Linked DNA regions of Persicimonas caeni. The protein of the gene in region 1 binds, or shares a complex with, the protein of each later gene. Links are inferred from orthologs where the notes say so. Each region holds a gene or a part of one and is shown in the gene's direction. Other genes may lie near its edges. The genes, in order: carA and carB.

Region 1 (15,609 bases):
CGGCTCGCTTCCGCTCGAGCGATCGCGCTACTTCTCGACCTCACGCGACAATCAGACGCGCGTGGTTCTTCCCATCTATGCCGGCAATAGCCGACGCATCGAGGATAACCGTCAGTTGGGTAGCCTCGAGTTGACCGACATCCCCCCGGGGCCGCGCGAGGATGTCAAGATCGAGGTGGCCTTCGAGGTCGACACCGACGGCATGCTCAGCGTGCGCGCCACCGACATGCGTACGGGAATGAACCAGTTCGTCCGCCTGTCCATTACGGGCCAGACGGAGGTCGAAGAGGAGTACGACGCGACCGATCTATTGATGTAGCTCGGTGCGGCGTTGCATTCGACCCAAAACCTGTTATGGATGCAGCCGAATCAACCGCACCGTTACATATATCGGCATCGCATGTTCGAATTAAGACACAGAGTAGCCATCGTGCTGGTAGGTTTTTCCCTCCTCGGCACGGCGTGTGAGTCCGACGAATTCCAAGATGCGCCCAGCGCCAGTGCCCCCGACCGGGCTCAGGCGCAGGCCCCGAGCGCCACGCCACCTGCGCGGCCCGGCGCTTCGCAAAACCTGCCGGCGGATCATCCCCCGGTCGCCCAGCGCGGCGGCACGGCGGCAGGTGGCCAAATGGGCGGAGGGCAAATGGGAGGCAACTCCCAGGTAGCGCCGCCGCAGACCGACCAGCAGGGCATGTCTCCCTCACAATTCGGCAAGGTAGGCCCGCTGCGCTGGTCGACGCCCGAGTCTTGGCGCGCGGTCAAGCCGGCGTCGAGCTTTCGCCTCGCCGAGTATCACCTTCCGGGCGAGCAAGGCGGGCAGCCGGCCACTTTGACGGCCTTCTATTTTGGCAAGGGCGCAGGTGGCTCGATCCAAGCCAACTTCGACCGCTGGGTCGGCCAGTTCACCCAAACCGAAGCCAAACCGGTGCAGACCACGCGCCAAGTCAATGGCTTGAAGGTCCACCTGATCGATGTGTCGGGCACCTTCCAAGTCGGCGCGGCTATGGGCGGGGGGCAGGCGCAGCCGAATTGGCGCATGCGCGGCGCAATCGTCGAGAGCCAGGCGGGCAATTTCTTCTTCAAGTTGACTGGACCGAAGTCGACGGTGGCCGCTCACCAAGATGGTTTCGAGAGTTTTGTTTCGAGCTTCAAGGCCGCCGGCTCCGGAGAATGACGGCGCGACACGCGGCGGGAATGTCCGCGTGCGGCGACCGTTGTGTAGACCGGATTGACGAGACAGTCATCGAACTAGCAGCCAATTTGTCGTGAAGCCTCCACGGAGGCGAGGGTAGCAGGCGATATGCTCGACGAAGAACGCAGACATCTCATCGAGGAAGAATGCGGTGTGTTTGGTATTCTCGGCAACGAGGAAGCCGCCAATCACACCTATCTTGGCCTGCACGCTCTGCAGCACCGCGGCCAAGAGAGCGCCGGCATCGCGACGACCATCGCGGGCGACCACAACATGTATGTGCAGCGCCGCCAGGGGTTGGTCAGCGAGCAGTTCACCGAAGATGTGCTCTCGCGGCTGCCCGGCGACGCCGCCATCGGCCACGTGCGCTACAGCACCTCGGGTGAGTCGGCGATTCGCAACGCCCAGCCTATCAGCGTCTCGACCAAGTACGGCCCCATCGCTCTGGCGCACAACGGCAACTTGACCAACGCCGGGGCGCTTCGCGCGAAGCTCGAGTCTCAGGGGAGTATCTTCGGCACCACGACCGACACCGAAGTGATCGCGCACCTGATCGCGAAGAGCCTGGCAGACAATATGCTCGACGCGATCATCGACGCGCTCAATCAGGTACAGGGCGCCTTTAGCCTGGTCTGCCTGACCCCCGAGTTCATGATCGGTCTGCGTGATCCCAACGGGGTGCGCCCGCTATGTGTGGGACATCTCGATGGCGCACGTGTGGTGTCGAGTGAGCCCACGAGCTTCACGCTGATGGGCGCATCGTTCGAGCGCGAGCTCGAGCCCGGTGAGATGTTTGTCACCTACCGCGACGGCACCGAAAAGTGGATGGAGCCGTTTCGCAAGCAAACGCCCACGCCTTGCATCTTCGAACTCGTGTATTTCTCGCGGCCTGACAGCACGGTTTTCGGACGCGATGTCTATGGCGTGCGCAAGCGCATGGGCAACATTTTGGCGCGTGAGTCGGGTGTGGAGGCTGACGTGGTCGTCCCTGTCCCCGATTCGGGAGTACCGGCGGCGCTCGGCTTCGCCCAAGAGAGCGGCGTGCCGTACGAAGTCGGCTTGGTGCGCAGCCACTACGTGGGGCGCACCTTCATCGAGCCGTCTAGCCAGATTCGGCACTTCGGCGTCAAGCTCAAGCTCAGCCCGGTGCAGTCTGTGCTGGAGGGCAAGCGGGTGGTGGTCGTCGACGACTCGATTGTGCGCGGCACCACGTCGCGCAAAATCATCAAGATGGTCCGCGAGGCGGGCGCCAAAGAGGTGCACTTTCGCGTGGCCAGTCCGCAGACCACGCACCCGTGCTTCTACGGCATCGACACCCCCGAGCGCAGCCAGCTCATCGCTGCGAGTCACTCGCTCGAGGAGATTCGCAAGTATATCACCGCCGATACGCTGGCTTACTTGTCGATCAAGGGGCTGCGTGAAGCCGTGAGCACGAACACCGAGGACGGCCAGTCGGGCTTCTGTGAGGCATGCTTCACGGGCGATTACCCGATTCCGTTGGCGAGCAACGACCGCAAAAAGGCTGCTGAGGAGCCCGGCAAAGAGAAGGTCGAGGCAACGGTCGGCGAGCCCGGCGAGATGGTCGGCGCGCCGCCAGCGGAGTGAGGACTATCTAGCGGCTAATTGGGCGGACAAGAAACAATTTGAGGGTCGTGTTAGCGAGAGTGGTTGCTAACACGACCCTCAAATTGTTTCTTGTATCCTAAAATAGTCCCGAAGAGAGCTTCTGGCCCACGACCAACAGGTCCATCGTCACGCCCACGCCCCAGTGCAGCAGTGCCCCGGGGATCCACGACTTGCTCTGGATCGCCAGATACCCGAGCGCCAGGCCGGCGATGATGGCGCCCAAAGTCTCGGGCACCGGCTTCGAGAAGTGAATCATGCAGTAGGGCACGGTCATGATCACGACGGCGTAGTAGCCGAACTTCTTGAAGAGCGCGAAGATCAGAAACCCTCGGAAGAACGCCTCCAGCGAGAAGAATTGCACTCCGTAGGCCACCTCGTAGAGCACGAAATGTGCCACCGAGTCGGTCGCGTTGTCGTAGAACGGGTACTTGTGCTGGAAGCTCTCCGTGAAGCTCATCGCCACCAGAACGGGCAGCATCACCAGGTAGAGGAGGGCGTAGATCTTGCCGTGGCCCTTCTTCCACATGCGAAAGCCATAGTCGCGCGGCGATTCACGAAACCACCACACGATGCAAGCCAGGGGGATGACAATACGCAGAAGGATGCTCGCCAGGGCCCAACCCCAGTAGGGGATCAGCCCGCGGTAGACACTCGTGTCGAGGTCGAGGGCGCCGGCGATGGCCATCTCGACGGTGTGGCTGCGGAAAAATCCGGGGCGACCGTAGTAGAAAAACACGGTCAACAGCACGCATGTGAGCACGAGCACACCCACGGTGCGCCCGTCGAGAGAGACGGGCGCACCTCCGTTGGCTCTGAGTTCAGCGCGGGCTTCAGCCAGAAAGTTACGAAGGGAAGTAAACAGCGGGTTTTTCATCAAAGACTAGCGGCGGGTCCAGGAGTCGGCGCGGCCGTCGGCATCGATGTCACGGCCGATACGGTCGAGAGAGCCCTCTTCATAGAACTCCCAGTAGTCAACCTTCGAGTCTTGGTTGAGGTCTTTCTCGACGCGAATGATCTTGCCATCGGCGTAGTAGCGCGTCTCGACGACTTCGGACGCATCCTCGGAGAGCACCTCTTTTTTGACCAGTTCGCCATTGCCAAAGTAGCTCACCGTGTCGGCCTTGCCATCGAGATCGACATCGAGGCGCTCTTTGAGCGGGGTTCCGTTCTTGTTGTACAGGCGCACAATGTCGATCTTGCCGTCGGAGTTGACGTCGACTTCTTTTTTGCGAAGTCGGCGCTTGGTGATCGACTTGTCATCGGGGTCGGGGTACTCCTCGAAATACTTGACCACGTCGGGCTTGTCGTCCTCGTCGAGGGTGTACCGCTCGACGATGAGCCCGTCCTCCTTGGAGGTCGTCAGGCTCGGGCCCAGGTTCTGCAGGCCGTCGTCGCGGCCCTTCTTTGCGGCTTCGTCGCTGCTGCAGCCGGCAGCGCTGGCTGCCACAACGGCCACGAGGCCGACGAATGCGAAAAGACGTTTCATGATGCTACTCCAAGGTGATTCGCAAGCTCATCCGACGTTCAGATGTGGGCAAATTAGCACAGATACCCAGCCGGTGCGAACTTTTGTGGTGCACCAGACTTCACGTGCGGTGCAGCGCTGGCTGACGTGGTTCCACGTTTGTAACCCTCGGTCGAGCTTTGCATCAAGCAGGGTTTTGTTGCCGGAACCGTGGTGACGGTGGCACTTGCCTGGCTTGTCTCGATCTCGAGGCTGGCAATTGCGAATTCCAAGTCAGCAAAGTGCCGAGCAGTTTGACCTGTGCTCGCGCAGTGAGTTATGAAGGCGCGACCAAAGGTCCGGCATCGATTCGGCATAAACGCAAATGCCCATTGGTTGTGGACCCGGGACAGATAACATCTCTCGCGAGAACGTTCGCCCTCGAGGCGCTCGATGGCGCCAGAAGGTCTTCTGACGGACAACGCTTAGTATGGCGAAACGCAAAATCGACCAGAATAAAATCCGCAACTTTTCGATCATCGCCCACATCGACCACGGAAAGTCGACGTTGGCGGACCGGATCTTGGACGAAACGCGCGCGATCGAAGCGCGTGACAAAAAAGAGCAGTTCCTCGATTCGATGGATCTCGAGCGGGAGCGCGGGATCACCATCAAGGCGCAGTCGGTGCGCTTGGAGTACGAGGCCGACGACGGCGAGACGTATTTGCTCAACCTCATCGACACCCCGGGTCACGTCGACTTCACCTACGAAGTCTCGCGTAGCCTGCAGGCGTGCGAGGGGGCTGTGCTGGTCGTCGATGCCTCGCAGGGCGTCGAAGCCCAGACGGTGGCCAACGTCTACTTGGCGCTGGACGCCGATCTCGAGCTCATTCCGGTGCTCAACAAGATCGACCTTCCGGCTGCCGATGTCGACCGGGTCAAAGAGGATATCGAGGAGACAATCGGCCTCGATGCAACCGATGCGATCCCGGCGAGCGCCAAGAACGGCATCGGGATCCACGAGATTCTCGAGGCGGTCGTCGACCAGGTTCCCCCGCCCGAAGGTGATCCGAACGCGCCGCTCAAGGCGTTGGTCTTCGACAGTTGGTTCGACCCGTACCGCGGCGTGATCAACCTGGTCCGCGTGACTCAGGGCACGCTCAAAAAGGGCGAGAAGATCAAGTGGATGGCGTCGGGGGCCAAAGGAGACGTCGAAGAACTCGGCGTCTACACCCCCAAACCCACTGCGGTCGATTCACTTGGCCCCGGCGAGGTCGGGTTCGTCATCTCGATGATCAAAGACGTCGGCTTGGCCAAGGTCGGTGACACTGTCACCTCGGCCAAGAACTCGGCCGACGAGCCGTTGCCCGGCTTCAAAGACGTCAAGCCGATGGTCTTCTGCGGGTTTTTCCCGGTCGACTCTTCCGACTATGATGAGCTCAAGGATGCGCTCGAGAAGTTGTCGCTCAACGATTCGAGCGTCAGTTTCGAGCCCGAGACCAGCCAGGCGCTCGGCTTCGGGTTTCGATGCGGCTTCCTCGGCCTGCTCCACATGGAGATCATCCAGGAGCGCCTCGAGCGTGAGTACGACCTCGACCTGATCACGACCGCACCGTCGGTCGTCTACAACGTCTTCACCAAAGAGGGCGAAGTCCTCAAGGTCGAAAACCCGAGCGAGCTGCCCGACGTGCAGGATATCGACACGATCGAGGAGCCGTACGTCCGCGCCACGATTCACGTGCCGCCCGATCATGTCGGTCCCGTCCTGAAGTTGTGTGAAGAGCGACGCGGCGAGCAGAAGGACTTGCGCTATTCCGGGCCGAACCGAGTCATCCTCACCTACGAGATTCCGATGAACGAGGTGATGTATGACTTCTACGACCGCCTCAAATCCTGCTCGCGAGGCTACGCGAGCTTAGATTATGATGTGATTGGCTATCGTCCGGGGGATCTGGTCAAGCTCGATATCCTGGTCAACAAGGAAGTCGTCGATGCATTGAGTATCATCGTGCACCGAGACTTCGCCTATGATCGGGGCAGAGCGCTGGCAAAGAAGCTCAAAGAGGTCATTCACCAGCAGCTCTTCGAAATCCCCATCCAGGCAGCCATCGGCTCGAGGGTGGTGGCTCGAGAGACCATCCGGGCGCTGCGCAAAAACGTCACCGCCAAATGTTATGGCGGCGACGTGAGCCGAAAGCGCAAGCTGCTCGAGCGCCAGAAGGAAGGCAAGAAGCGCATGAAGCAAGTCGGGACCGTCGAAATCCCGCAGGAGGCCTTCCTTGCTGTACTGAGTATTGACGAAGACTGACGGGGCGAGCGTGGCGAACACCAACACAACCGAATCGAGAGACCTGGAAGGGGCGCGCCAGTTCGTGCGCCACGCTCAGGGGCGTCTCGATCGTGCCCACGGGCTGTCGGATGACGTACAGCGTCAGCTCCAAAACCGCCTCAATGAGGTGCGCCATCTCATCGAGGATGGCGAAGCCGAAGCTGCGCATGCCAAGATCGACGAGCTGTCTCCGTGGCTCGACAAGCAGCTCGAAGGCAAAGAAAAGACGGTGCTGCGCGAGTATGCCGAGAGCATCGGTCTGGCCATTCTGTTCGCGTTGATCCTGCGCGGCTTTGTCCTCGAAGCGTTCAAGATTCCCACCGGCAGCATGATCCCGACGCTGTTGGTCGGCGACCACCTCTTCGTCAACAAGTTCATCTATGGCATTCGCGTGCCGTTCACCGAGACGTACCTGACGCGTTTCGAACAGCCCGATCGCGGCGAAGTCATCGTTTTTAAATTCCCCGGCGCCGAGGCCAGGCAGTATCTGGCCAAGCAGCCGGCCTCCAGGCGCGAGTGCATCGACACGGCGAGCCTGGTGGAGGAAAAAGACTTCATCAAGCGCATCGTGGGCATCGAAGGCGATACCGTCGAGCTGCGTGACAATCAGCTCATTATCAACGGTGAGCCGGTCGAGCGTACCTTTGTGAGCAAAGAGTCGACGGGCAACTACCTCTTCCCGCATCAAGTCTCCGAAGTCGAGGAGCTCAACGGCCACGAGTACACCATCCAGTACTCGGGCAAACACGAGAATTTCGGGCCGATCAAGGTCAAGAAGGACCACGTCTTCGTCATGGGCGACAACCGGGACAACTCCTCGGACGGTCGCTGCTGGGGGCAGGTCCCTGTCGAGAATATCAAAGGCCGGGCGATGATCATCTGGTTATCGCTCGGGCCCGACTCGATTCGCTGGGATCGGCTCGGGCAGGTGATTCATTGAGTCGGATAAACCTACAACTGTAACACGGCTGATCCCGATGGATTTAATTGGACTGAAAGACCTCTCGACGCAGCAAATCAACCAATTTCTCGATCGGGCCGAGGCGTTGCTCGATGGCGATGGCAATCATAGAACGCCCGCCAAGTACCGAAGGGAGCTCGACGGCGTGTCCGTCGCGCTCCTTTTCTTCGAGCCGAGCACGCGAACACGCGTCAGCTTCGAACTCGCCGCCAAGCAACTCGGCGCGCACACCGTGCGTGTGGGCAGCGAAGAGAGCAGCATCCAGAAGGGCGAGTCGGTGCTCGACACCTGCCGCAACCTCGAAGCGATGGGCCTCGATGCGCTCGTCGTACGCCACAACGAGCGGCATCTGCCCTACGCGGTCAAAGATCGCGTCGACATCCCGCTTATCAACGCCGGCAATGGAAGCGGAGAGCACCCGACTCAGGCGCTCATCGATGCGCTGACCCTTCGGCGCGCTTTTCGCCGACGCGGCGAGCCACTCGAAGGGAAGCGGGTGGCCATCATCGGCGATATCGTCCACAGCCGAGTAGCGCGAAGCGACGTTTATGCGCTGCGCAAGCTGGGCTGTGAGGTCGTGCTCGCCGGCCCGTCGATGCTCGTGCCGAAGGACGGCGACGAGAAGTGGAACGCCGAGCGGGCCACCAGCCGCGACGAGGCGCTTGCCGACGCCGATGCGGTCATCATGCTTCGCGTCCAGCAGGAGCGCATCCACGGTGAGTTGGTCGATGCCAACCTGTATGTGCGTGAGTGGGGCATCGACGCTCAAGTCGTCGACGAGTGCATGAAGCCCGGCGCCTTTATTCTGCACCCCGGGCCGGTCATTCGCGGCATGGAATTGACCGCCTCGGTCGCCGACAGTGAACAGAGTCTCATTTTGGAGCAGGTTGGCTACGGCATTGCCGTGCGCCAGGCCGTGCTCCTCGAATGTCTTCAAGAAATCAACAGCTGAAGAACGGACCATGAGCAGTCAAAACAACAAAGAGAATCGCGAACCGGCTCTGCTGGTGCTCGAGGATGGCACTTGTTTCGAGGGCGTCGCCGCAGGAGCCAGCGGCGTGGCCGTCGGTGAGGCCGTCTTCAACACGAGCATGTCGGGTTATCAAGAGATCTTGACCGATCCGTCGTATGCCGGCCAACTCGTCACCCTGACGATGCCGCATATCGGAAATTACGGCGTCAATACTGCCGACATGGAGTCGGCCACCATTCAGGCAGCCGGCTTGATCGTGCGAAGTATCTCGGAGACGCCGAGCAACTACCGATCGGAGATGAGCCTTCCCGACTGGCTCGCCGATAACGAGATCGTCGCCATCACCGAGATCGACACCCGCGCGCTGACACGTCACCTGCGCGACAAGGGCGTCATGATGGCGGTCATTGCCCACGGGGCCACCGCCGAAGACGCCGAGCGTTGGCAGAAACACCTCGCCGACCAACCTGATTACGGCTCCGGCGAGTTCGTCGGCAAGGTGGCTCACAACGAGCCGCTGTCGGTGGTCGTCCACCCCGAGGTGAGCGGCGAAGAGGAGCTTGGCGAGGCGCGCGTCGAACTGGTGCCTCATGACCCGGATGCCGGCGATGAGCGTCCGCACGTGGTCGTCATCGACTACGGCGTCAAGTTCAGTATTCTTCGCAATCTCGACGCCCAGGGGCTGCGCCTGACGCTGGTGCCTGGCTCGACGAGCATGGACGAGATTCGCGAACTGAAGCCTGACGGCATCATGCTGTCGAACGGGCCGGGCGACCCGGCGCGCCTCGACGATTACCTCGCCACCGTCAAAGGCGTGGTCGAAACTTACCCGACCTTCGGCATTTGCCTGGGTCATCAGTTGCTGGCTCGTGCGCTCGGCGCCGAGACCTTCAAGCTGCCGTTTGGCCACCGCGGACCGAACCAGCCGGTCAAGAACATGTCGACCGGCAAGATTGCGATGACCAGCCAGAACCATGGCTACGCAGTACGCTCGGAGACGCTGCCGGCGGATCTCGAGGTCACCCACATCAACCTCAATGACGAAACCGTCGAGGGCTTTCGGCACAAGAGCTTGCCGGTGCTGTCGGTCCAGTATCACCCCGAGGCTGGGCCGGGGCCGCACGACGCAGTCGACTTCTTCGACGACTTTGCGAAGATGGTTCGTGAGGCTTCGGCCTAATACTACAACGTCACTTTCGACGTGAGCGACACTGGTCCGGCTTTGCCGGGCCGGGTCGTGATGGGGCCGCGCGGTGGCCAGACTCTTCTGACGGATAGAACGCAAGCATGAGCAACGGCAGTAACTCCACGCCTCACGGCCCCTCGGGGGGCGACGACTCACGTGCGCCTTGGTACCGGCGCATCGGTCGCGGCCGCAAACTGGTGTTGCCGTTGATCACGCTGGGTTTCTTGGTCGTCATTCTGGCCCTGTTTCACTCCATTCTGCTGCCGTTCGTCTTTGCTTGCGCGCTGGTCTACCTGATGGAGCCGGTGGTGCGCAGGCTGTCGCCGAAGATGCCTCGCTGGGCGGCGGTCATTCTGGTGTATCTCGCCTTTTTCGGGATTGTGACCGGCGGGGTGATTTTTGTGGTGCCTCGCTTTGTCAGCGAGATCGTACGTTTTGCAGAGACCGTACCCGAGACGGTCGCCGAATTCCGCGAAGAGAACCTGCCGGGGATCAACGATCGCGTGCAGAAGTTCCTCGAGCATTACCTGCCGGTGACGCCACCAACTCCCGATTACGAGCCGGCCAAGCGCGTCGTTCATGAGGCGTGGCAGGACGCCTCGCGGCGAGCGGCCGCGACCGCGGTGGCCAAGGCGCGTGGTCGCGCGGCCGCCGACATGGAAATCAAGGTCGAGTTGTCCGGAGAGCAGGGCCAACTCGAACGCACCTACAAAGTGACCCCTTCAGCGCGTGACGCGCGTGAGGTCGACTGGGGCGTCGAGCACGGCGAATGGGGCGTCGTGGGGGCCACAGATTCACCGGTGGTGCGCCTCGTGCCGGGCTCCGACGGCAGCTACGAGATCTACTTGAGCGAGGGGGAGGTCGAGGTTTCACGCGTCGAAGACGACGTGTGGACGGTGCGGCGCCCCGTGGCTGAGAACGCCGACCAGAGAACCTTGCAGGTCGGCTCGCTCGTCGATCTCGAGGCGCGGGTCAACGAGATGATTGAGGGCGCGATTAGCACCTCTCACGACCGCATCGCCTCTGTGATCAGCTACGCGCAGGCGCTCTTGGTGGGAGTGATCCAGGCGCTCGTGGCTATCATCCTGACCTTTATGGTCGCCGCCTTCATGTCCATCGATTTGCCCAGCTTTACCGGGTTCTTCCGGGACATGGTGCCGCGTGACTACCGAGAGGGCTACGACGAACTCTTGAGCCGCGTCGACCGGGGACTTTCCGGCGTCATCCGTGGCCAATTGCTGATCTGCTTGGTGAACGGGATTCTCACCTTTGTCGGGCTCGTCATCCTCGATATCAAGTTTAGCCTCCTCTTGGCGGTGGTCGCCGGAGTGCTTTCGCTGATTCCGATCTTCGGCACGATCATTTCGACGATTCCGATCGTGCTCATCGGGATGATGAACGGATTTTTGACCGGATTGGCGGCATTGGGGTGGATCCTGCTCATTCACTTCATCGAAGCCAATATCCTCAACCCCCAGATTATCGGCACGTCCGCGCATATCCACCCGGTGATCGTCATTTTCGCGCTGTTGGCCGGGGAAAGCACCTTCGGGTTGGTCGGGGCGCTGTTGGCCGTGCCGGTGGCCTCGATCATTCTCGAGTTGTTCAAGTTTGTGCGCGACAAGATTCGCACCAACGATGGCGCCCCCGGCGCGGACGCTGTTCCGGAGACGTCATCGCCCTGATCGAAGCTTGGAGAGCAAGCGTCTCTGTGCGATTGTTAGAGGCAGCAATTATACCCAAGATGTCGACAAGAGTCGTTGATTTGCAGGAGTAAGCATGGAGGTCCAGTTCTGGGCGACGACAGACACGGGTCGGGTCCGGGATCACAACGAGGACAATTTCCTCGTCGATAGTGACCTCAATCTGTTCGTTGTCTGCGACGGCATGGGTGGTCACGCCGGTGGCGAAGTCGCCAGCGCGATCAGCGTACGCACGATCCACGAAGTGGTCAGTTCGAGGCGTGAGGTCATCGAGAACCTGGAGCGTGAACCCTCCAATCCTTCGCACCGAGACACGTTGTTGGGGCTGCTCGAGCGTGCAATCACCGAGGCCTCCAACCGCGTCTATGCCGCCGCGCAGCACGACTCGACGCGAAAAGGCATGGGCACGACCTGCAGCGCGCTGATTGTGTGCGGTGGGCGGGGCTTTGTGGGACACGTGGGCGATTCGCGTATCTACCGGGTCCGCTCGGGCCGAGTGGAGCAGTTGACCGACGATCATTCGTTGCTCAACGAGATGATCCGCCAGGGCCGAGCCAAGGCCGGCGACTCCATTCCCAATCAAAACGCCGTCACTCGTGCCGTGGGTGTGCGCGACTCGGTGGAGGTGGACGTCGACGAGATTGAGATTCTCGACGGCGACCGATTCCTGCTGTGTAGCGATGGTCTCAGCGGGTATCTCGAAAGTGACGGTCAAATCCTCGATCTGCTCGACGGTGAAGACCTCGAGGTGATCGCCGAGGCGTGCATCGACCATGCCCTCGACAGCGGCGGAAAGGACAATATCACCGCCATCCTCGTGGACGCCTCGAGCACCGGCGCGGCCAAGCAAACGCGTCTCGACAGCCGCGTGGTCGAGATGATCGCCTCCAGCCCGATCTTCGAGCACGTCACCCCCTCGGAGTTGGCCTCACTGGCAGAAGTGGCCGAGCGCCACGGCTTCGAGGCCGGGGCGACCATCATCGACAAGGGCATGTCGGCCGAATCATTGTGTCTGATCGTCAAAGGATCGGTGGGCGTGCTCGGACCCGAGGCCAACGTGACGGTGTTGGAGACCGGCTCGTTTTTCGGCGCGATGAGCCTCGTCGGCGGGGCCCCGCCGGATGAAGCCTGCGAGGCTCTCGAGCCGACCAACCTGCTGGTATTTCGCCGACAGCCGCTCTTTGCGCTGTTGCGTGAGCGCCCCGAGCTCTCCTCGAAGGTGCTCTATGGACTGGCCAGCACCTTTGCTCGTCAATTGCGTCGCGTGCCGGCCGATTTGCGCAACGAGCCGAGGCGTTGGGACGAGGTGAGCATCCAGGGCGAAGACGAGACGCCGGCCCCCGGCTCTCTGGTCGTCAAGCCTCGCCGCTCCAAAGCGGCGGCCGAAGGGGAGGGCGACGCCAGTTCATCGAGCCCGGCGTCGAAGGATCACGTCTCTGAAGAAGACGAGACTCAGGTGCACGTCAAGTTGTCTGACGTCGACATGGATGAGGTCGATCTCGAAGACCTGCGCAGCACGATCAAGCTCGACCTCGATGACGAGAGTATCGAGGAGCTCTAAAGGCAGCATCATGCAATCAAACTCTATGAAATCTTGGCTTATATTGGGGACCTGCCTGGCGACGCTGGCTGCGTGCGACGGCAACGGAAAAGCGACGCCAAACGACAATTCGACAGGTCCTGCTCCGACTACCGACGGCAAGCTCGTCTTTAGCGACGATTTCGAAGACGGCACGTTTCGACCCGAATGGGAGCGAGGTCAGGGCGAAGACGGCGTCGGCAAGTGGCGTGTCGAAGACGGTGCGGTCATCGGGGTCGACATCAAAAATGACCCGCTTTGGCTCAAACAGGAGCTGCCCGATAAGGCCCGCATCGAATTCGACGTCACCGCGCTCTCGTCGGTGGGCGACATTAAAGTCGAAGTCTTCGGCGACGGCGTCAAGCACGAGTCGGGCTACATTCTGATCTTTGGCGGTTGGAAGAATACGCTCGATGTGATCGCTCGCCTCGACGAGCACGGCAAAGATCGCAAGGCACGCAATACCCATGGCGTCGTCCCTGGCCATACCTACAACATGGCCATCGAGCGCACCGATTCGACCTTGCACTGGTTCGTCAACGGCAAACACTTCATGACCTATGAGGACCCACAGGCGCTCACAGGTGACGGCCATCGGCACTTCGCCTTCAATATTTGGTCGGCGCCCGTCAAATTCGACAACGTCAAAGTCTACGACTTGGCCAAGTAAGTTGTCGTCGTTGCCGAATACGCTACCGGTCTGCTATATTCGCTGAAAGGCTTCCTTTTTTAAGTTCAGCGCAAGACGGGCGAATGGACACTAGATTAATCCTTCAAATTACCCTCGGGGTGCTTCTCGCCCTGATTTTAGTGGTCGGCGGACTGATCACCTATGAACTGACTCGCGACGCGAGTACGCAGGTGGTCGAGCGGGTCGTCGAGAAAGAAACCGACGAAAAGGAAAAGGAGAACCCGTGGGCCTCCGAGGCCAACCGAAAGGCGGCCATCAAATTGGTCAAGCGCCAGACGGTGGAGGGGATGCCTGAGGAAGAAGGCGACGAGGAAGAGGCCGCCGAGGCCACGACCGTGGCCGACATCCTGGATGATGCGAAGTTCGTCAAAGAGAAGCTCAAGATCACCAGCGCCAAGCCCAGTGGCTGGGAGGCGACCTGGTGGGGTGAAACGAAGTACGGCCCCCAATACTACTTGGTGCGCTATGCCTTCGAAGACGCCAATATCCGCATCGGACCGGCTTGGCTTGTCGACTTGAAGGGGCAGAAGGTCGTCCCCAAAAACGTGCTCGCCAAGGTCGCACAAACCCCCAAGAAGGGTGTGGAGTCGGATTATTACGACAAGGCCCAACAGGTCGTTGCCGCCATCACCAACCACCGCTTCGAGTCCGGGGTGAACTTGGGCGGCGCTTTGTTGCTCTACTTCAAGGAGCGCGCCGAAAGCTCCGATGAAGACACCATCTTGGGCTGGACCATTGATCACGACCGCGGCAATAAGTTCGACGCCTATTTTCAGTGGGTCGAAGAGGGCTCGCCGACCTACGCCGAGTTCAAGTTCGACTACGACCGCAAGGCGCTTCGAGCGATCAACCTGCAGGCAGCTGACATCATGCGCGCTGGCGAGGAGTTCGATCAGAAGAATCCGGTCGACATCATGCCGCAAGAGTTCGACAGCAAGAAAAAGCGCTTTGTCGACGGCGCCTGCAAGAAGATGCCGCGCCACCCGGGCTGTCGCTCGCTGGTGCACGTGCTGTCGAATGACGCCCTCATCGAGTCGCTCGAGTGGATGCTCACCGCGCAGGCCAAGACCCGCGAGGAATTCGAGGTCTGCAAGAGCAAGGGCAACTGCCGTTTCATGCCCCAGAAAAAGGACAAGAGCGTCTACCGCATCCTCTACGTTTACAATCTCGAGAAGAAGGATAAGTTCGACCGCAGGCACGTTGAAGAAGAGTGGGCGTGCAAGCACAGCCTGAAGGCCGGCGACGAGGAGAAGTCGGACGATTGGGCATCCAAAGGCAACTGCATGGCCTGGGATATCGACGTAAAGAGCGGTGAGATCACGCCGGTCGACCAGACGAGCACCTTGGCCTATCGAGCTATCCACCCGCGCTCGTAGCGACACGAGCGCCCACCGACTCCAAGAAATCTATGGACCGCGATGAACTCGTGCGACTCGCCGGCGAGAAGCTGGCGAGTTCGATCTTTCGAGACGCGCCCACCGACGTGGCCTCCCTCGAGGCACGACCGATAGGCGAGTTTACGGGCAATGAGGTGCGTCTCTTCATCTACCGTGACGTCCTCGATGAGCTCGCCTTCGCCGCATCATACCGCCACGAGCCGTCCTTCGCGGTGCTTATCGGCGCGTTCGCCGTCGACGACGTCGGCCCTTTCCTCGAGGTGACCGGCTTCTCTCGCTTCCAGCACATCGCCACGCTGGACACCCTCTACAATTCGCTCAAGCCCGAACTCGACGATATCGTCGACGAGGTGTCCATGCAGCGAACCCCTGAGGACCATATCGTGGGCGTCTTTGTCGGCGCGCGGGGCTCGGGCGGCAAGTTGTCCGCCGAGGTCGCCAGAGCGCACCTGAGCCTCTTCAACGTGCCTTACCAGGTGGCCGTGGTCTCCGATCCCGACGCCAGCCAACTCGGCGTCTACGCTCGCC
Region 2 (16,402 bases), 490 kb from region 1 along the record:
GCAAGGATTATCGCGTTTTAACCGCCCGGACTGCCGCCGAAGCGCTCGAACTCGTCGAAGACGAGGACGTCCAAGTGGTGATGAGCGACCAGCGTATGCCGCGCATGTCGGGCATCGAGTTTCTCGCCCAGTTGCGTGAGACGCACCCCGAGATTGTGCGGGTGCTTTTCACCGGCTACAGCAACATCGACCACGTCATCGACGCCATCAACGAGGGGCACGTCTACCGCTATATCAGCAAGCCGTGGAAGCCCTCCGAGCTCAAGCTCTTTGTGGCGCAAGCTTTCGAGCATTACGAGAGCCGACGCGAGCGCAATCAACTCCTCGAGCAATTGACCGAGGCCAACGAGCAGCTCGAGCAGCAAAATGCGATGCTCAGCTCGGCCAACGAGGAGCTCAAGATCCTCGACCGCATGAAGAATGTTTTCATGGAGGTCGTCAGCCACGAGCTCAACACGCCGATTGCGATCATCCTGGGCTACGTGTTTTTGCTGCGCAAAGAGCTCGACGGCAAGTACGGCAACGTCACTGACAAAGCCTTGGGAGGCATCGACTCGAGTGCGATTCGATTGAAGAATATCTCGAACCGCATCTTCAAGATGCTCTCGGAGGAGGGACCGGCGTCGACGCTCAACCTCGAAAAGATGCGAGTCGCCGACTTTATCGCCGAGGTGAACGACCACGTCTCGCCGTTCTTGCAGAAGCGTGAGCAACGCCTCGAGGTGCAAATCGCCTCGGAGGTCGACGCCATCGAGGCGGACCGAGAGAAGCTCACCGACGTGTTCTTGAACTTGATCATGAACGCTATCAAGTTCTCGCACGACGGACAGACCATCCAATTGTCCATCGAGCAGTCCAGCCGCGACGAGGACCTGGTCGCCTTTTGTGTCGAAGATGAAGGTATCGGAATCTCGGAGGAGGATCTGGCCCAAATCTTCAATGCCTTCTTCAGCACCTTCGAGTCCCGTCATCACTCGTCGGGAGACTTCGAGTTCTGCAAGCGCGGCATCGGGCTGGGCTTGTCGGTCGCCAAACGCTTCACCGAGATGCACGGTGGCTGCATCGAGGTCGACAGCGTCGAGGGCAAGGGCTCACGCTTCACGGTGCTCCTGCCGCGCGAGCCCGGCGCGGTCGAAGGGCTGCAGCAGCACGTTGCTTTCCGCGAAAAGAGCGCTGCATCCTAAGCTCCCCCACCCAGTAACCTGTTAGCTATCCGGCGAAGAGTTCTGCGAGCGAGCGCGCCTGTCGAGCGCGTTCGCCTTCGCCCTGCTCTGTGGCAACTTCTGCCGCGATGGTGGCGGCGCGCGAGATGCGCGGGGCGCGAAGTCCGGTCTGTTCGTGGAGGCGCTCGGCCTCCCCAAAGAGTTCATCCCAAACAAACCAATCGCCCTCTGCTGCAGCACAGGCGAGGAGCAAGACGTCGGCGTGCGCCAACTCGGCGAGCTGGTCTTCGTGCTCGAAATGCTCGCGCGCGCTCGCCAGCACCGATCGCGCCTCGTCGAACTCACCGCGGTGGAGCAGGATAAACGCCAGGTTCAGGCGCACGCGCATGCTCTGCTGTGAACCGGCCGATTCGTACAGGTGAAGCGCACGCGCGCAAAGGTCTTCGGCCAGGTCGACTTCGCCCAACAGGTGGTTGAGCTCCGAGAGGTCGTTGAGGCAATCGGCCACACCGACCTGATTCCCTCCGGCGTCGAAGAGTTCGCGCGCGCTCTCGGCGTACCGGCGAGCGTCGGCGATGCGGCGTGTCTGACGGGCGATGTCGCCCAACGCGTTATAGCACTTGGCCAGGCCCTGCTCGTCGTCGGTCTGGTCGAGCAGCGTGACTGCTCGCTCGAGGAACTCGTTGGCGTTTTCGAAGTTGCCGCGGCCCTGCTCGACTCGCCCGAGGCCGAGGAGGCTGAGCCCCAACTCCTGAGTGTCATCGTGGTCGTCGGCGAGCTGGTGTGCTTCGGCGAAGCACTCGCGGGCGCGGTCGAAGTTCGCCAGATGGAGGTGTGCGCCGCCGGCGGCGCGGAGCGACGCAGGCAAGAGCCCTTGCCACTGGTGGCCGCGAGCGTGCTTGACGGCCATCTTCGCCCACGTCAGCGCTTGGCTGTAGTTGCCCTCGAGCTCGTAGATCTCCGAGCGGAGCACCCAGCCCTCACCCCAGGCGCCGGCGGCGTCCGGCGTGTCGAGCTTGCTCAAGATGTCTCCACGCCGGTCGAGCAATTCGTGGGCGCGGCCAAAATCGCTGCGTTCGGCGCGAAAGCGCGCCGCTTCGAGCAGCGGAGAGACGGCCTCGTCGAGGCGGTCGGCCTCGAGCAGGTAATGAGCGCGCCGCTCCTGCTTGGCGCGGTTGTCGGTGTAGAGGTTCTCGAGGACGTCGGCGCAGATCGAGTTGAGCCACTCCCAGCGGTTGGCCTCGCGCGACAGGCGCTCGAGGCTCTCGCGCAGCATGCCGTGGACGAAACGCCAGCCGCCGTCGATGGGCCGGGCGAGTCCGCGGGCGTACAGTTGATCCTCCAGGTCCTCGTCGACCTCCATGTCGAGAAGCTCGCCCCCTTTCTTCCACTCGTGGCTCTCGACTTCCTGGCCGAGCGCCGAGGCGAGTTCCAACGCCACACGCGCATACTCGCTGCGGTTGGCCACGAGTTGGTCGATGCGCGAGCGCCACAGAAGGTGAATGTCGTCGGGGATGGACGCCTCTTCGCCTTCGCTGAGTCGAAAGCCGTCTTTACCCACGCTCAGCTTGCCTGACGAGACCCAGTCATCGACGAGTTGGACGGCGAAGAGAGGGTTGCCGTCGGAGCGCTCCTCGACCTGAGCGGCGAGGTCGCCCTCGAGCATGAGCAGCCTTCGGACTAGCTCGGAGGTGTCTTTGGGAGCGAGCGGGTCGATGGGCAAGAGCGCCGAGTTTTCGACGCGCAACATCCGCTTGATCAACGAACGCTCCAGGGGGCGCGAATTGAGCGCCTCCTCGCGTGCGGTCAGCACCATGAAGATGGGTGCAGGCGTGGTGCGGTGGATGTCGAGCAGGTGCTCGGCGAAGCCAAGCGTGTCGGCGCCCCATTGGACGTCATCGAGCCACAGCAGCACGGGGCGGCGGCGAGCGATTCGCTCGACCATGCGGCGCAGTAGCGCATAGCGCTGTCGGTTGCTGGTGAAGCGAACCATGCTGTCGCCGGCGCTGTCGGCGTGCGCCGCCGGGTTGATGAGTTCGGTCAGCGCGTTCCACTCGTATGGTTCGGTGACGCCTCGAGCGCCGAGAAGCTTCTCGAGGCGGCGTCGAACATCGTCGCGCTCGAGGCCGACGCAGCCAAAAAAGCGCGCGGCCATGCCGGAGAGGCCGTCGGCCGGCCCGCTGATCGGGCTGTGCACGGCCGAGAGCACCGTGACCGCGCCGACCTCGGCCGCCCGCTCGGTCAGCCAGCGCGCCAGGCGCGACTTACCGGTGCCCGCCCGGCCCTTCAGGAGCACAGCGTGGGTCTCGTGGTGGCGGTGCACCTGGCCGAGCTTGTCCCACAACCAGTCGCGCTCGTCCTCGCGGTCGACCAGGCGAACTGTGCGCAGCCCGAAGAGGCCGAGGCCCGCCCCCAGGAGTTGGGGCGAAGGTTCTCCCATCTCGGGCTGGCGCCAGTCGTCGGGAAGCGGCGGGAGCTTCATGTCGGCGAGAGGCGCGGCCCCGCGCTTCTTGTTCCTTCTGCGGAGCGCATCGAACGGGTCGTCCATCCATTGGGCGACGTCGATGGTGAGCGTGCGCGTGCGAAGCTTGGAGAGTTGCTCGGCGTCGGGGAGCAAGTGGGTCGTCGCGCCGATTTCGTGGATGGTGTCAGCGTCTGGGCTGCTCTCGCGCTGGGTAAAGGGGCTCGTCTCGCCGCTTCCGGCGTGAATTGGCACCGTCTGGGCGTGATCGCCCACGAGCATGCGGCCGTCTCGGTCGTCTTCGTCGCTGCCGAGGGTGCGCGCGAGCGCGAAGGCTGCATCGGCGGCCGTCTGGAAGCGATCGTGAAAGTCCTTCTGGAGCAGTCGGCGCACCCATCCCAAGAAACCATCGGGAACCGCGAAGCGCGGCTCGTAGTCCGGCAGGTCGCCGTGCAGATGCTTGCCGCTGATCTCGATGACGTTGCCGCCATCAAAGGGGAGTTCGCCGGTGGTCAGTTCCCAGACGACGATGCCCAGGGCGTACAGGTCGGTCCACGGGCCGTAGTCGCGGAACATGCCGCGGAATTGCTCCGGCGCCATATAGTGAGGCGTGCCCCAGCCCTCCTCGTATTTTCCGGTGCGTCCGGTCAGATCGAGGGGATGAGCCAGGCCAAAATCAGCGAGCTTGAGGCCGAGGCCGTCCTGCCGGGCGCACCCGACGAGGATATTCTGCGGCTTGAGGTCGCGGTGCACCACGCCCCGAGCATGAGCATGAGCGAGCGCGTCGAGCACGCTGAAGATGATGTGGCGAGCGATCGGCCAGTTCATGCCCGACACATAGCGGTCGAGCGCGCCATGCTTGGCGTACTCCATGACCAGATAGGGGCTGCCGGCGGTCAGGTTCTCGCCCGAGGCGTGTGCGGCATCCCGAGAAATCTCGCCGTGGTCGAACACGATGATGACGCCGGGGTGGTCGAGGCCGGCGACGGCTCGAATTTCGTTGCGGAACTGGCGAAGGTAATCGTCGCGTCGAGCCCCCTGCTCCGTGACGACCTTGACGGCGACCGGCACGCGCTGGGTTAGGTGGACGCCCTTCCAGATTTCGCCCATGCCCCCACGGCCGATGACCTTGTCGAGCACGAAGGGGCCAAGTTGGATGCGGGATTCTGTCATCAGTACGACTCGGAATTGCGGCTCATTCGAGGAGAGCCTACCGCCTAAGGTGAGTCGTGTCGACTCGTCTGCGAAGCGCGATTGTGCTAAGTAAGTAGACACTAACTGGAGCGACGAGAATAGTGAGGTACGTCGTGGAACAAGCGCGTGAAGTGACTCCCCTGGAAGTAGGCATGGATCCGGTGCGCCTCGAGGAGGCGAGCCGGATCATTGATGAACTGCATGCCACGGGGAAATACCCGGCCCTGCAGGTGTGCATCCGCCGCCGTGGGCAGATCGTCTTGCATAAAGCGGTGGGTGAGTATCGGCCGCAGGCGGACCAAGGGGGTGAGTGGAAGCCGACTACCCTCGACACTCGCTTCTTGATCTTTTCGATCAGCAAGTCGGTCACGGCCACGGCGTTGCACGTTTTGTTCGACCGCGACCAGCTTCACGTCGACGATCCCGTTCATTGGTATATCCCGGAGTTCGGGCAAGAGGGGAAGCGCCACATTACGGTGCGGCACGTGCTGACGCACACCGCCGGCATCCCGATGATCTTCTGGCACCTCTCCGATGCGCGCATTTGCGATTGGGACGGCATCATTCGCCAGATTTGCGAGCAGTCGCCCCACCACTTTCCGGGCCGGCGCACCAGCTATCATATCCTGAGCGGCGGCTATATCTTGGCCGAGCTCATCCGGCGCGTGGACGGCCGCGACGTCCGTACGTTTCTGCGCGAAGAGATTCTCGAGCCGCTCGGCTTCGAGACGTTCAATTACGGCGCTCCGCCGAATGAGCGTCATCGGGTCGCCTGCGTGGAGCGGGTCGACGAGATGCCGCCGCAATTTCTGACCGACATGATCAGCCGCGCCATCGACGTCGACGTGGTCGAGGCCCTCGGCGTGATCAACCGCGACAGCGTCTTCGACTCGGTCATCCCCGCCGGGAACGTGGTGGGCACGGCCGAAGAGTGCTCGCGCTTTTTCCAGATGCTGCTCAACCGGGGGCAATTCGAGGAGACGCGTGTGCTCAGCGAAGAGCAGGTCATCCGGGCCACCGGCGAACAGGTGATGGCGCGACTCGATTGGACGCTGTTCTTGACGCCACAGCGCTACAGCCTGGGGTTCATGCTCGGCCGAAAGCACACGCCGTTGAATATCTTCGGCAAGAATACCGAGCGCACCTTCGGTCATATCGGCTTCTCGCGTCAGTTTGGCTGGGCGGACCCCGATTGCGAGATCGCCGGTGGATTCTTGACCAGCGGGGTGCCGGTCAGGCCGGGCCGCGAAGTTCTGCTGGTGCGGGAGTTTCAGAATAAACTGCGACAGGCGTGCGTTGGCTGACCGGCGCGCGGAACCGATTGGGTGTGTGACCCTTGCGAAGATGAACTTTTTTCACTAGTCCTCCTCGCGATTTGCGCGCCGCGCGATACCACCTGCTACTCTTCTGCATGAGGTCGTATCCATGCCCCGCCGGGACGATATTAAGACGATTTGCATTCTGGGTTCGGGTCCGATCGTGATCGGGCAGGCCTGTGAGTTTGACTATTCAGGAACACAAGCCATCCGGGCGCTCAAGCAAGAAGGCTACCGGATTGTGTTGGTCAACTCCAACCCTGCCACCATCATGACGGATCCGGAGCTGGCCGACGCCACCTACATCGAGCCGCTGACGCCGGACTTCGTGGCCCAGGTGCTCGAAAAAGAGCGCCCCGACGCACTGCTTCCGACCATGGGAGGGCAGACCGCGCTGAACTTGGCCATCGCGCTCAACGAGCAAGGCGTGCTCGACGAGCTCGGGGTCGAGCTTATCGGTGCGACGCCCGAAGTCATCGAGCGCGCCGAGAACCGCGAGCAGTTCCAAGCTCTGATGAATGAAATCGGCGTCGAGCAGCCCGCCGCCGGCGTGGCACGCTCGATGGACGAAGCGTGGGAGATTCAAAAGAACGTCGGCTTCCCGGCGATCCTGCGCCCCAGCTACACCATGGGTGGTGCGGGCGGCAATATCGCCTACAACCGCGACGAGTTCGAGCGCTACGTCAAGTGGTCGCTGTCGCAGAGCCCGACCAACGAGGTGCTCATCGACGAGAGCCTGCTCGGCTGGAAAGAGTTCGAGCTCGAGTTGATGCGCGACCGCAACGACAACGTCATGATCATCTGCGGGATCGAGAACCTCGACCCGCTGGGCATCCACACCGGCGACTCGGTGACCGTGGCGCCCATCCAGACGTTGACCGACCGCGAGTACCAGGCGATGCGCGACGAGGCCATGGCCATCATTCGCGCGGTGGGCGTGGAAACCGGAGGCTGCAACATTCAGTTTGCCGTCGACCCGCAGACCGGCCGGCGCGTGGTCATCGAGATGAACCCGCGCGTAAGCCGATCGTCGGCGCTGGCCAGTAAGGCGACCGGTTATCCCATCGCCAAGATCGCCGCGCTCGTGGCCGTGGGCTACACCCTCGACGAGATCACCAACGACATCACGGGGACGACCTCGGCGGCCTTCGAGCCGGTGCTCGACTACACCGTGGTCAAGATGCCGCGCTTTGCCTTCGAGAAGTTCCCGACGGCGGATTCGCGTCTGACGACCCAGATGAAGGCGGTCGGCGAGATCATGTCTATCGCGCGCACCTTCCCCGAGGCGATGCTCAAAGGCGTTCGCAGCCTGGAGACGCGCGAAGACAGCTTCCGCCCGCGGATGACCCCGCCGGACGGAACCGAAGGCGAGGCGCTGGTCGATTTCTACCGCCCTGCCCTGATGAACCCGTCGCCCGAGCGCCTCTGGTACGTCTTCGACGCGCTGCGCGCCGGTCTGGGCGTCGAGAGGGTTTGCGAGATCACGAGCATGGACCCCTGGTTCATCGACCAGCTGCAGATGGTGGTCGACTGTGAGGCGGCGATCGCTGAGCACGATGCGGCCAGTTTGCCCCGCGAGTTGCTCGTCGAGGCCAAGCGCCTCGGGTTTGGCGACTCCGACATCGCGTTCTTCGTGGGCGCCACCGAAGAAGAGGTTCGCGCCCGCCGCGCCGAGCTGGACATCCGTCCGGTCTTCAAACAGGTCGACACGTGTGCGGCCGAGTTCGAGGCGGTGACGTCCTACTTCTACTCGACCTACGAGAAAGGTGAGAACGAGGCGACGGCCTCGGAGCGTGACAGCGTCATGATTCTGGGCGGCGGTCCCAACCGCATCGGCCAGGGCATCGAGTTCGACTACTGCGCGGTTCACGCGGCGCTGTCGCTGCGCGAGGCGGGCTATCGGACCATCATGGTCAACTGTAACCCGGAGACGGTCAGCACCGACTATGACGTCTCCGACCGGCTCTACTTCGAGCCGCTGACCTTCGAGACGGTCATGGCGATCGTCGAGAACGAGAATCCAGTCGGCGTCATCTTGCAATTCGGTGGTCAGACGCCGCTCAAGCTCGCCACCAAACTGGCGGAGGCGGGAGTGACAATCTTGGGCACGGCCCACGACGCCATTCACCGCACCGAGGACCGCGAAGAGTTCAACAAGATCGTCGAGAAGCTCGAGCTCAAGCAGCCCGAGGCGGGCACCGTGCGCACGCTCGAGGAGGCGAAAGAGATCGCCGCCGAGCTCGGCTTTCCGCTGCTCGTTCGACCGAGCTACGTGCTCGGCGGCCTGGGCATGCGCATCGTCTACGACGAGGCCGAGCTCGAAGAGGTCTTCGACCGCGCACAGGCCGAAAGCCCCGACAACCCGGTGCTCATCGACCGTTTCCTCGACCAGGCTGTCGAGGTCGACGTCGACTGCATCTCGGACGGCGAGACCGCCGTGGTCGGCGGCATCATGGAGCATATCGAGGAGGCGGGAGTTCACTCCGGTGACTCGGCGTTTGTCACCCCGCCCTACCATCTGCCCGAGTCTGTGCTGCGCGTGATTCGTGAGCAGACCCTCAGTCTTGCCAAAGAGCTCGACATCGTCGGGCTGATGAACGTCCAGTTCGCCATCCAAGACCAAAAGGAAGTCTATATCCTCGAGGTCAACCCGCGCGCCAGCCGCACCATCCCGTTTATCGCCAAGGCGATTGGGGTGCCGCTGGCCGGTTACGCAGCGCGCTGCATGCTCGGCGAGACGCTCGGCGACCTGGGCTACACCCAGGAGGTCATCCCCAAGGCGTTTGCCGCCAAGGAGAGTGTCTTCCCGTTCAGCAAATTCGCCGAGGTCGACACGATTCTGGGACCGGAGATGCGCTCGACCGGCGAGGTCATGGGTATCGACCCCGATTTCAACCTGGCGTACCTGAAGGCCGAGATTGCCGCGTCGAACGCGCCGCCCTCCTCCGGGCAAGTCTTCGTGAGCGTCAAAGATGCCGACAAGTGGGGTTTGGTGCCGGTGGCCAAGAAGCTGGCTGAGCTCGGCTTCGACCTGGTCGCCACTCGCGGCACGGCCGAGTATCTGGCTCAAAACGGCCTAGAGGTGCGCAAGATTAACAAGGTCAAAGAGGGCCAGCCGCATATCGTCGACGCGGTCATCAACGGCGAGATTGCCATGATGATCAACACGACCATCGGCGCCCAGGCGATCAAAGACAGCCGGTCGATCCGACGCGCAGCAGTTAACGAAGGCGTCCCCTACTATACACAACTATCGGCCGCTCGTGCCGCTGTGGACGCGATGGCGGAGGTCACGCGCAAGCAACCTTCGGTCAAGTCCTTGCAAGACTACCATAGCGAATTAGGTTAAGGTGCGGACTAATTAGCGTGCTTTGACAAATCGACACATCCGCGTGTTATGGTGCGCGGCATCCAAATTTGAACATCGGTGCCCGATCCCAGGTTTTGGATCGGGCACGTTCGTCTTGCTCATCTGAGATAGCAGCAAACACATTACGAGGCAGAAATGAACAAGATTCCGATGACCAAGCATGGCCATCAGCAGCTCAAGGACGAACTCGACCGGCTCAAGAAGGTCGAGCGACACAAAGTCATCGACGAGATCGAGACTGCGCGAGCACACGGTGACCTGAGTGAGAACGCCGAGTACCACGCCGCCAAGGAGCGCCAGGGGTTCATCGAGGGCCGCATTCAGGAGCTGCAGGGCAAAATCTCGAACGCCGAGGTCATCGACCCGACGTCGATGTCGGGAGACCGCGTCGTCTTCGGCGCGACCGTGACCATCTACGATTTCGGTAGTGACGAGGAAAACACTTACCAGATCGTCGGTGACGACGAGGCCGACATCAAGGAGAACAAAATCTCATTCTCCAGCCCCATCGCTCGCTCCATCATTGGCAAGCGCGTCGGCGAAGAGGTCCAGCTCAAGACGCCGGGCGGCCAAAAAGAGATCGAGATCGTCGACGTCGAGTTCAAGTGAGCTCGGGTGAAAGAGTAAACGAGTGAAAGAGTAAACGAGTAAAAGAGTAAAAGAGTAAAAGAGTAAAAGAGTAAAAGAGTAAAAGAGTAAAAGAGTAAAAGAGTAAAAGAGTAAAAGAGTAAGCCCCTCGCGCCTGGCGGTGCGAGGGGCTTTCTTTTTTTTTTCGGCCGGGGTCATCCCAGTCGACTACTGCTCGGCGGTGGTCTCGAGGCCTTCGAGTCCGCCAAAGGCGGTCAGCGTGTCGGCGTCGAGTTGGATGAGTCGTGTGCCCACGGTGATGCTCGTCCCGGGCACCTTGATTTGGGGCATCGTGGTCGTCGTATCGAGGAGCGACAGTGCCTCGGCCACGAACGCGGCGCTCTTGAAGCCTTCAGTATCGAGGCCGGTTCGGGGTGCGTCATCGCCTTCGAACTCGACGCTCTCGACGGTCGCCTTATCGCCCGCCATCGAAATGCGAGCAGTGCCTTTGGCTTTGTAGTCCTTGCCCTTCGCTCCGAAATGAAAGACGTCGAAGTCGAGCGCGACCGCGTCGGCGGCGGCGTCGCCGTCAGCCTCGAGACGACGCAGTCCTTTGACGATGACGCGTGAAGAGCCTTCCTCGTTGGCCTGGCCGTTGGCGTCATATCGCCGCGCGACGGCTCCCTGCTGCATCTTGACGGCGAGCACGCCTGTAAGCAGTTGGAGGTGGTACCGAACGGCCATGGCGTCGTTTTGACCGAGGCGCTCGACGCTTCCAATCCCTCCGTCGATGCCTTCGAGGTTCGTGGCCACGCCGGCGAAGATGGTCTTCGACTTGGTGTCGTAGCTCAACGCCGCCGGGAGAAGCTTCATCCCTTCGACGCCGAAGTCGACGCCACCGAAGCTCACCAGCTCGATCGGCTCGAACTTGGCCAGCAGTTTGTCTGAGAGCAGTTTCTCGAGGCCCTTTTGGGCGATTGGCTGGATTTTGGAGGGGAGCCCCTCGATTTTCGTCTCGGCGAACATGCCGCCCAGGGTGGCGACCTGCGAGGTGTCGAGCAGCAGTGTGACGCCGCCGTTGTCTGCTGCGGCGAATCGCAGAGGCGCGACGACCGAGAATTTTCCCTCGTAGGCCTCATCTCCATCTTCTTTGACGAGCGGCACGTCGACATCGAAGCGTCCCAGAACTTTCCCCGTCACGCGCACACACGTCGCGCAGGAATCATCGGCCTCGAGTTGCACGTCGGCCAGGTTCGTGTCGAGCCGGAGTGGAATCTCCTGTCCGGCGATGGAGATACTGCCCGGCGTCTCGCCCAATGCCCGCGCAAACTCGGCCTTCAGTCCGCGCTTGACGAGCTTGCTCGATGCACCGCGTTGGATGGCCAGCCCGAAGTGAACGGGCAAGTCTCGGTAGGTTTTGTCGCTCGAAGCCTCTTCTTCCTCGTCGACAGCGGCGAGTCGTGCCTTTTCGGAGGCAATCGCCGACTCGTAGTCTTCCTTTACACCGGCCGACTTTTCGGCGCTGCAAGCTGTAGCGGCCAGCGCCAAGGCGAGGCAAAACATCTGGAGACGTTTCATAAGCAATGCACACAAACAATAGAGTTTTTACGAGTGTTTGGGAGGCAAACTAGGGGTTTGCGGCCTGTCACACAAGACGCAAAAAAGCCCCCGCGAATTCAATCCGCGGGGGCTTTGGTCGAGGCCGTAAGTAAGCTCGACGTTATTCGGCGACCTCTTCCTTGCTCACGTTGCCCGGAAGCTCGTCTTCGAAGACGAGGTCGGCAAGCTCGCTGACGTGCTCGGCGAAGTGGATATCCAAGTCCTTCTGGATGTCCTCCGAGACGTCGACGAGATCCTTTTCGTTGCGCTTGGGAAGCACGACGCGTTTGATCTCGGAGCGGTGAGCGGCGAGCACCTTCTCTTTGATGCCGCCAACCGGGAGCACGTTGCCGCGAAGGGTAATCTCACCGGTCATGGCGACGTCGCTGCGGACACGCACGCCGGTGAGCAGGCTGAGCAGCGAGACATACATCGTGATACCTGCCGAGGGGCCGTCCTTGGGGATGGCGCCGGCGGGCACGTGGATGTGAATGTCGTTACCCTTCATGAAGTTCTTGTCGATGGCGAAATCTTCGGCGCGCGAGCGGATATAGCTCAACGCGGCGCGTACCGACTCTTTCATGACATCGCCGAGCTGGCCGGTCAGGACCAACTCGCCCTTGCCGGGCATGCGCGTCGACTCGATGAAGAGGATGTCACCGCCGGCGGGAGTCCAGGCCAGGCCGGTGGCTACGCCGGGCTGAGAGGTGCGCTGGGCGACCTCGTGCTGGTACTTCTCCGGGCCGAGGTAGTCGTGCAGGTTGTCGAGGGAGATCTCGACGTGCACTTCGTCACGCTTGTCCTCTTCCTTTTCGGCGACCTGGACTGCCACGCCACGACAGACGTCGGCGACGCGACGCTCGAGGTTACGCACGCCCGCTTCGCGAGTGTAGTTGCGAATGATCTTGTCGAGCGCATCGTCGTCGATCTCGAGGTAGCCGTCATCGAGGCCGTGCTGCTCGAGCTGGCGCGGGATGAGGTACTGACGCGAGATGTGCTGCTTATCGTACGCCGTGTAGCCGGGAATCTCGATGACGTCCATCCTGTCGCGCAGCGGCGGAGAGATGGGGTCGAGCATGTTGGCCGTGGCGATGAACAAGACGTTCGACAGGTCGATGGGGATCTCGACGTAGTGATCGCTGAACGTGTCGTTCTGCTGGGGGTCGAGAACCTCGAGCAGCGCTGCCGAGGGGTCGCCGCGGAAGTCGCGGCCGACTTTGTCGATCTCGTCGAGCATGAACACCGGGTTGTTGGTGCCCGCCTTGCGCAGGCCCTGGACGATGCGGCCCGGAAGCGCGCCGACGTAGGTGCGACGGTGTCCGCGAATCTCGGACTCGTCGTGGATACCACCGAGGCTGATGCGCACGAACTCACGGCCCAATGCACGGGCGACCGACCGACCCAAGCTCGTCTTACCGACGCCGGGAGGGCCCACCAAGCACAGGATGGGGCCTTTCATGTCCTGCTTGAGCTGGCGAACCGCCAGGTACTCGACGATACGCTTTTTGACCTTGTCGAGGTCGTAGTGATCCTCGTCGAGGATCTCGCGCGCGTTCTTGATGTTGAGCTTGTCCTGGGTCTGGTCCATCCAAGGGATGTCCAGCAGGGTCTCGACGTAGGTGCGCGTGACGCCGTACTCGCTCGAAGCCGGCTGCATCATGCGCAGGCGGTTGAGCTGCTTTCGGGCCTTTTCCTCGACCTCTTCGGGGAGCTTTTTCTGGTCGATCTTCGAGGCAAGTTCCTCGAGGTCGCCGCCCTCGCCGTCGAGTTCGCCCAGCTGCTCTTTGATCGCCTTGAGCTGCTGGCGCAGGTAGTACTCGCGCTGGTTCTTGTCGATCTCTTCTTTGATCTGGCTCTGGATCTTGTCGCTGACGCGCAGGACCTCCAGTTGGCGAGCCAGGAGGGTGACCACGGTCTGCAGGCGGTCCTTGAGACCGATGGTCTCGAGGATTTCCTGCTTTTCCTCGGTCTCGATGTCCATGTTGGCGGCCACGAAATCGCACAGCTGGCCGGGGTCATCGACCCCATCGACCATCTGGCTGGCCTCTTTGGGCATCTCGGGGATGAACTTGACGACCTGCTTGGCCGTCGACTTCAAATTGCGGAACAGCGCCTGGATCTCGACCTGCTCTTCGGCCGACGGCTCCGGGGTATCTTGAATTTCGAAGCGCCCCTTGAAGTAGGGTTCCTCTTGGAGCATCTCCTCGAGGTCAATGCGCTGCTGTCCCTGAATGATTACACTGTAATTGTCCGACGCGATCTTGACGACCTTGAGGACACGAGCCACCGTGCCGACTTTGTAGAGGTCGTCCGTGGTCGGATCATCAACTTCCGGATCTTTTTGGGTCAGGATGGCGATCGGAGTGTCGTTCTCCGTCGCTTCCTCGATCAGCTTGACGCTTTTGGGGCGTCCGACCGCAAGTGGTACAACCACCTGCGGGAAGAGCACCGTATTGCGCAGCGGGAGGACTGGTAGCTCCTGAATCCCCTCCAACAGTTGATCCTCGGAGACTCCTTGCATTTCCGACATATCGTTATTCCTTGTCAGATGCGGTGGTTTGACCCGGAGCCGTCAACGCGACGGATCCGGTGCATCGAAGCGGACGATGTCATTTGGCCGACTGCCCGCGTATTAGTAAAAACACATCAATTGCGAGTCATTATTCAATCAGTTTCAAACGATTCGCGATGCGCTGGCCGTAGAATGAGGCGTCACACAACGAAACCCCACGTATCTTGTGGCGGGTGATAGCATAGACACCATTTGGGCGTTGTCATGTCGCCGGGGCGGGCGTGTTGTAGCCCATGACAATCGATCAGTGCAAATATGGTTACAAAACTCGCAGAAGCAACCCTTCTTTTTGAGCGCGCGTGCCCAGCATTCGTGCAGGTGCGCTAGGTGAAGCTTATGAGCGACGACTCCAAAGACAACGGCTTTTTGATTCGGGTCCAACAGGCAGTGCGCTCGGGCCAGCAGCGAGTCGGCGATGCCCGCAGTGGACTGGTCGAGCGGGTCAAAGAGACCCTCGGCCAGCGGGTCGCCCCCGCCGTGGAAGCGGGGGCGCGCAAGGCGCTTTTGAAGCTCGCCGAGCCGGAGAACGCCCAAAAACTCCAGGAGACCCTGGCGACATTTGCCGGCTTCGCCATGCGCTCGGGCTTCGAATCGGACCCCAAGGCGCGTCTGCTGTTCGACTTCGTCGACGGTCTCGAGCAGGATCATTCCCGGGAGGCGGTCATGAAGATCGTGGTCGAACATGCCGTGGTCTACGAGCAAGACCTTCTGACTACACTGCTCGCCACCGTCCAGAGCGGCGAGTCCGCTGCTGGGCGCGTCGATCCTCTGGGCCAGTTCCGCGAACGCGCAAGCTCCAAACTCCTCGCCCTGCTCTGCGCCCTCGCCTCCCTCGAGGGCGACGAACCGCCGCCCCAGGGACAAGATGCGCAGGTCGCCTACTTTGAAAGTGCGCCGATCGACGAGCGCTACAAGCCTCTGGCGCGCATGGCCATCGGCGACGAGCAAGCGCTGGCAGAGGCCGCGGACTCGAAGGAGGATGCGGCGGCAAAACGACCCCGTGCCAACAGCAAAGGGGTCGTGAAGCGCACTCTCGAGCGCTTGCGCCGTGACGAGACGACCGCCTTGGCGCGGTTCATCCCGTCGCTCTCCGACCCTGCCACCCAGTTCTTGACCACCACCTACCTCTTTTTCGTACAGTCCTACGTGGTGCGCGCGATGATCGAGGGGCTCCCCGACGTTCTCGGCGCGGTGCGCGATCTCGAGCAGGAGGCCGCCTCGGAGTCCCCCGACGTCATCGACGTCGACGAGTGATTTGGCTGGCGGCACAGGTGCACTTCGAGTAACATTCGGACAATCGCTCGAAGCAAGATGCGTCCCCGTTCGGGGATTGCCAAACCTCATTGATAAGTGAGCAGTCAATGCCGTCTTTTTGTTCGCCCCCACGTGTGCGCCAGCCTGTGCTCGGTGCGCTCGTCTTGCTGTGTCTCCTCGCCACCTCATCGACAGCGCTCGCCCAAGCCAACTGGACCACCGCTGCGGATCTCCCCTCAGCCGGTGCCCAGCTCACCTCGGTGAGCGCCGATGACGGCAGAATCTACATGTTCGGAGGTTTCGGCGACCTGACCCGTTCGCTGAGATACGACCCGAGCACCGACACCTACGACACGTTGGCGGCCCTGCCCTTTGGGGTGCGCGGAGCATGCAGCGCCGTCGGCCCCAACGGAAAGGTTTTTGTTGTCGGCGGCTACAATGCCGGTCATGTCAACCGCGTGCAGGTCTACGACCCGGCGTCCGACACTTGGACGCAGGGCTCCACCCAGTCGACCGGCTGGGAGTGTGCGGCGACGACGGGCCACGACGGCAATATCCACGTCTTCGGCGGAGAAGCCGCGCCCGGGCAGTACGCCATCTATGACGTCACCAACGACACCTGGAGCACCGGCCCCGCGCTGCCCAACCAGCGCAAGGTGCACGGCGCGGTCTATGCTTCGGATGGGCGCTACTACGTGTTCGGCGGAAGCAATTCTCTGACAACGATGGATATCTTCGACCCCAACTCCAACGCATGGGTGGGCGGCGCGACGCTGCTGATGAGCAGCACCTCCTTCGGTTGGGCAGCGAGCGACGAGGCTATTTATGTGGTCGGCGGTAGCTCGTCGAATACCAACGACTCGTCACCGTACTACAACGACGTCTGGTCGTACGACGTGGCCACGG

What was found.
Region 2: the proteins of carA (region 1) and carB are in contact, whole or in part, in a solved structure (PDB 1KEE), measured with the Escherichia coli proteins. The link is inferred for Persicimonas caeni from one-to-one orthologs.

What each region holds. Positions count from the first base shown.
Region 1 is NZ_CP041186.1:7,353,105-7,368,713, forward strand. What follows is about bases 7,625-10,609. They hold carA (glutamine-hydrolyzing carbamoyl-phosphate synthase small subunit), read left to right. Parts: upstream 7,625-8,514; coding sequence 8,515-9,705; downstream 9,706-10,609. Other genes in these bases: FIV42_RS27350 (aspartate carbamoyltransferase catalytic subunit), read left to right, coding at 7,625-8,504; FIV42_RS27360 (AI-2E family transporter), read left to right, coding at 9,813-10,609. Also shown: FIV42_RS27315 (Hsp70 family protein), read left to right, coding at 1-319; FIV42_RS27320 (hypothetical protein), read left to right, coding at 431-1,174; purF (amidophosphoribosyltransferase), read left to right, coding at 1,301-2,797; FIV42_RS27330 (CPBP family intramembrane glutamic endopeptidase), read right to left, coding at 2,895-3,692; FIV42_RS27335 (hypothetical protein), read right to left, coding at 3,699-4,304; lepA (translation elongation factor 4), read left to right, coding at 4,753-6,570; lepB (signal peptidase I), read left to right, coding at 6,581-7,531; more of FIV42_RS27350, read left to right, coding at 7,569-7,624; more of FIV42_RS27360, read left to right, coding at 10,610-11,396; FIV42_RS27365 (protein phosphatase 2C domain-containing protein), read left to right, coding at 11,491-12,975; FIV42_RS27370 (hypothetical protein), read left to right, coding at 13,001-13,663; FIV42_RS27375 (hypothetical protein), read left to right, coding at 13,747-15,060; FIV42_RS27380 (hypothetical protein), read left to right, coding at 15,093-15,609. UniProt on the Escherichia coli protein: Small subunit of the glutamine-dependent carbamoyl phosphate synthetase (CPSase).
Region 2 is NZ_CP041186.1:7,849,456-7,865,857, forward strand. Bases 5,906-9,683 are described here. They hold carB (carbamoyl-phosphate synthase large subunit), read left to right. Parts: upstream 5,906-6,243; coding sequence 6,244-9,483; downstream 9,484-9,683. Other genes in these bases: FIV42_RS29205 (serine hydrolase domain-containing protein), read left to right, coding at 5,906-6,122; greA (transcription elongation factor GreA), read left to right, coding at 9,640-9,683. Outside these bases: FIV42_RS29195 (hybrid sensor histidine kinase/response regulator), read left to right, coding at 1-1,184; FIV42_RS29200 (serine/threonine-protein kinase), read right to left, coding at 1,210-4,797; more of FIV42_RS29205, read left to right, coding at 4,932-5,905; more of greA, read left to right, coding at 9,684-10,113; FIV42_RS29220 (hypothetical protein), read right to left, coding at 10,300-11,649; lon (endopeptidase La), read right to left, coding at 11,792-14,200; FIV42_RS29230 (hypothetical protein), read left to right, coding at 14,579-15,496; FIV42_RS29235 (kelch repeat-containing protein), read left to right, coding at 15,604-16,402. UniProt on the Escherichia coli protein: Large subunit of the glutamine-dependent carbamoyl phosphate synthetase (CPSase).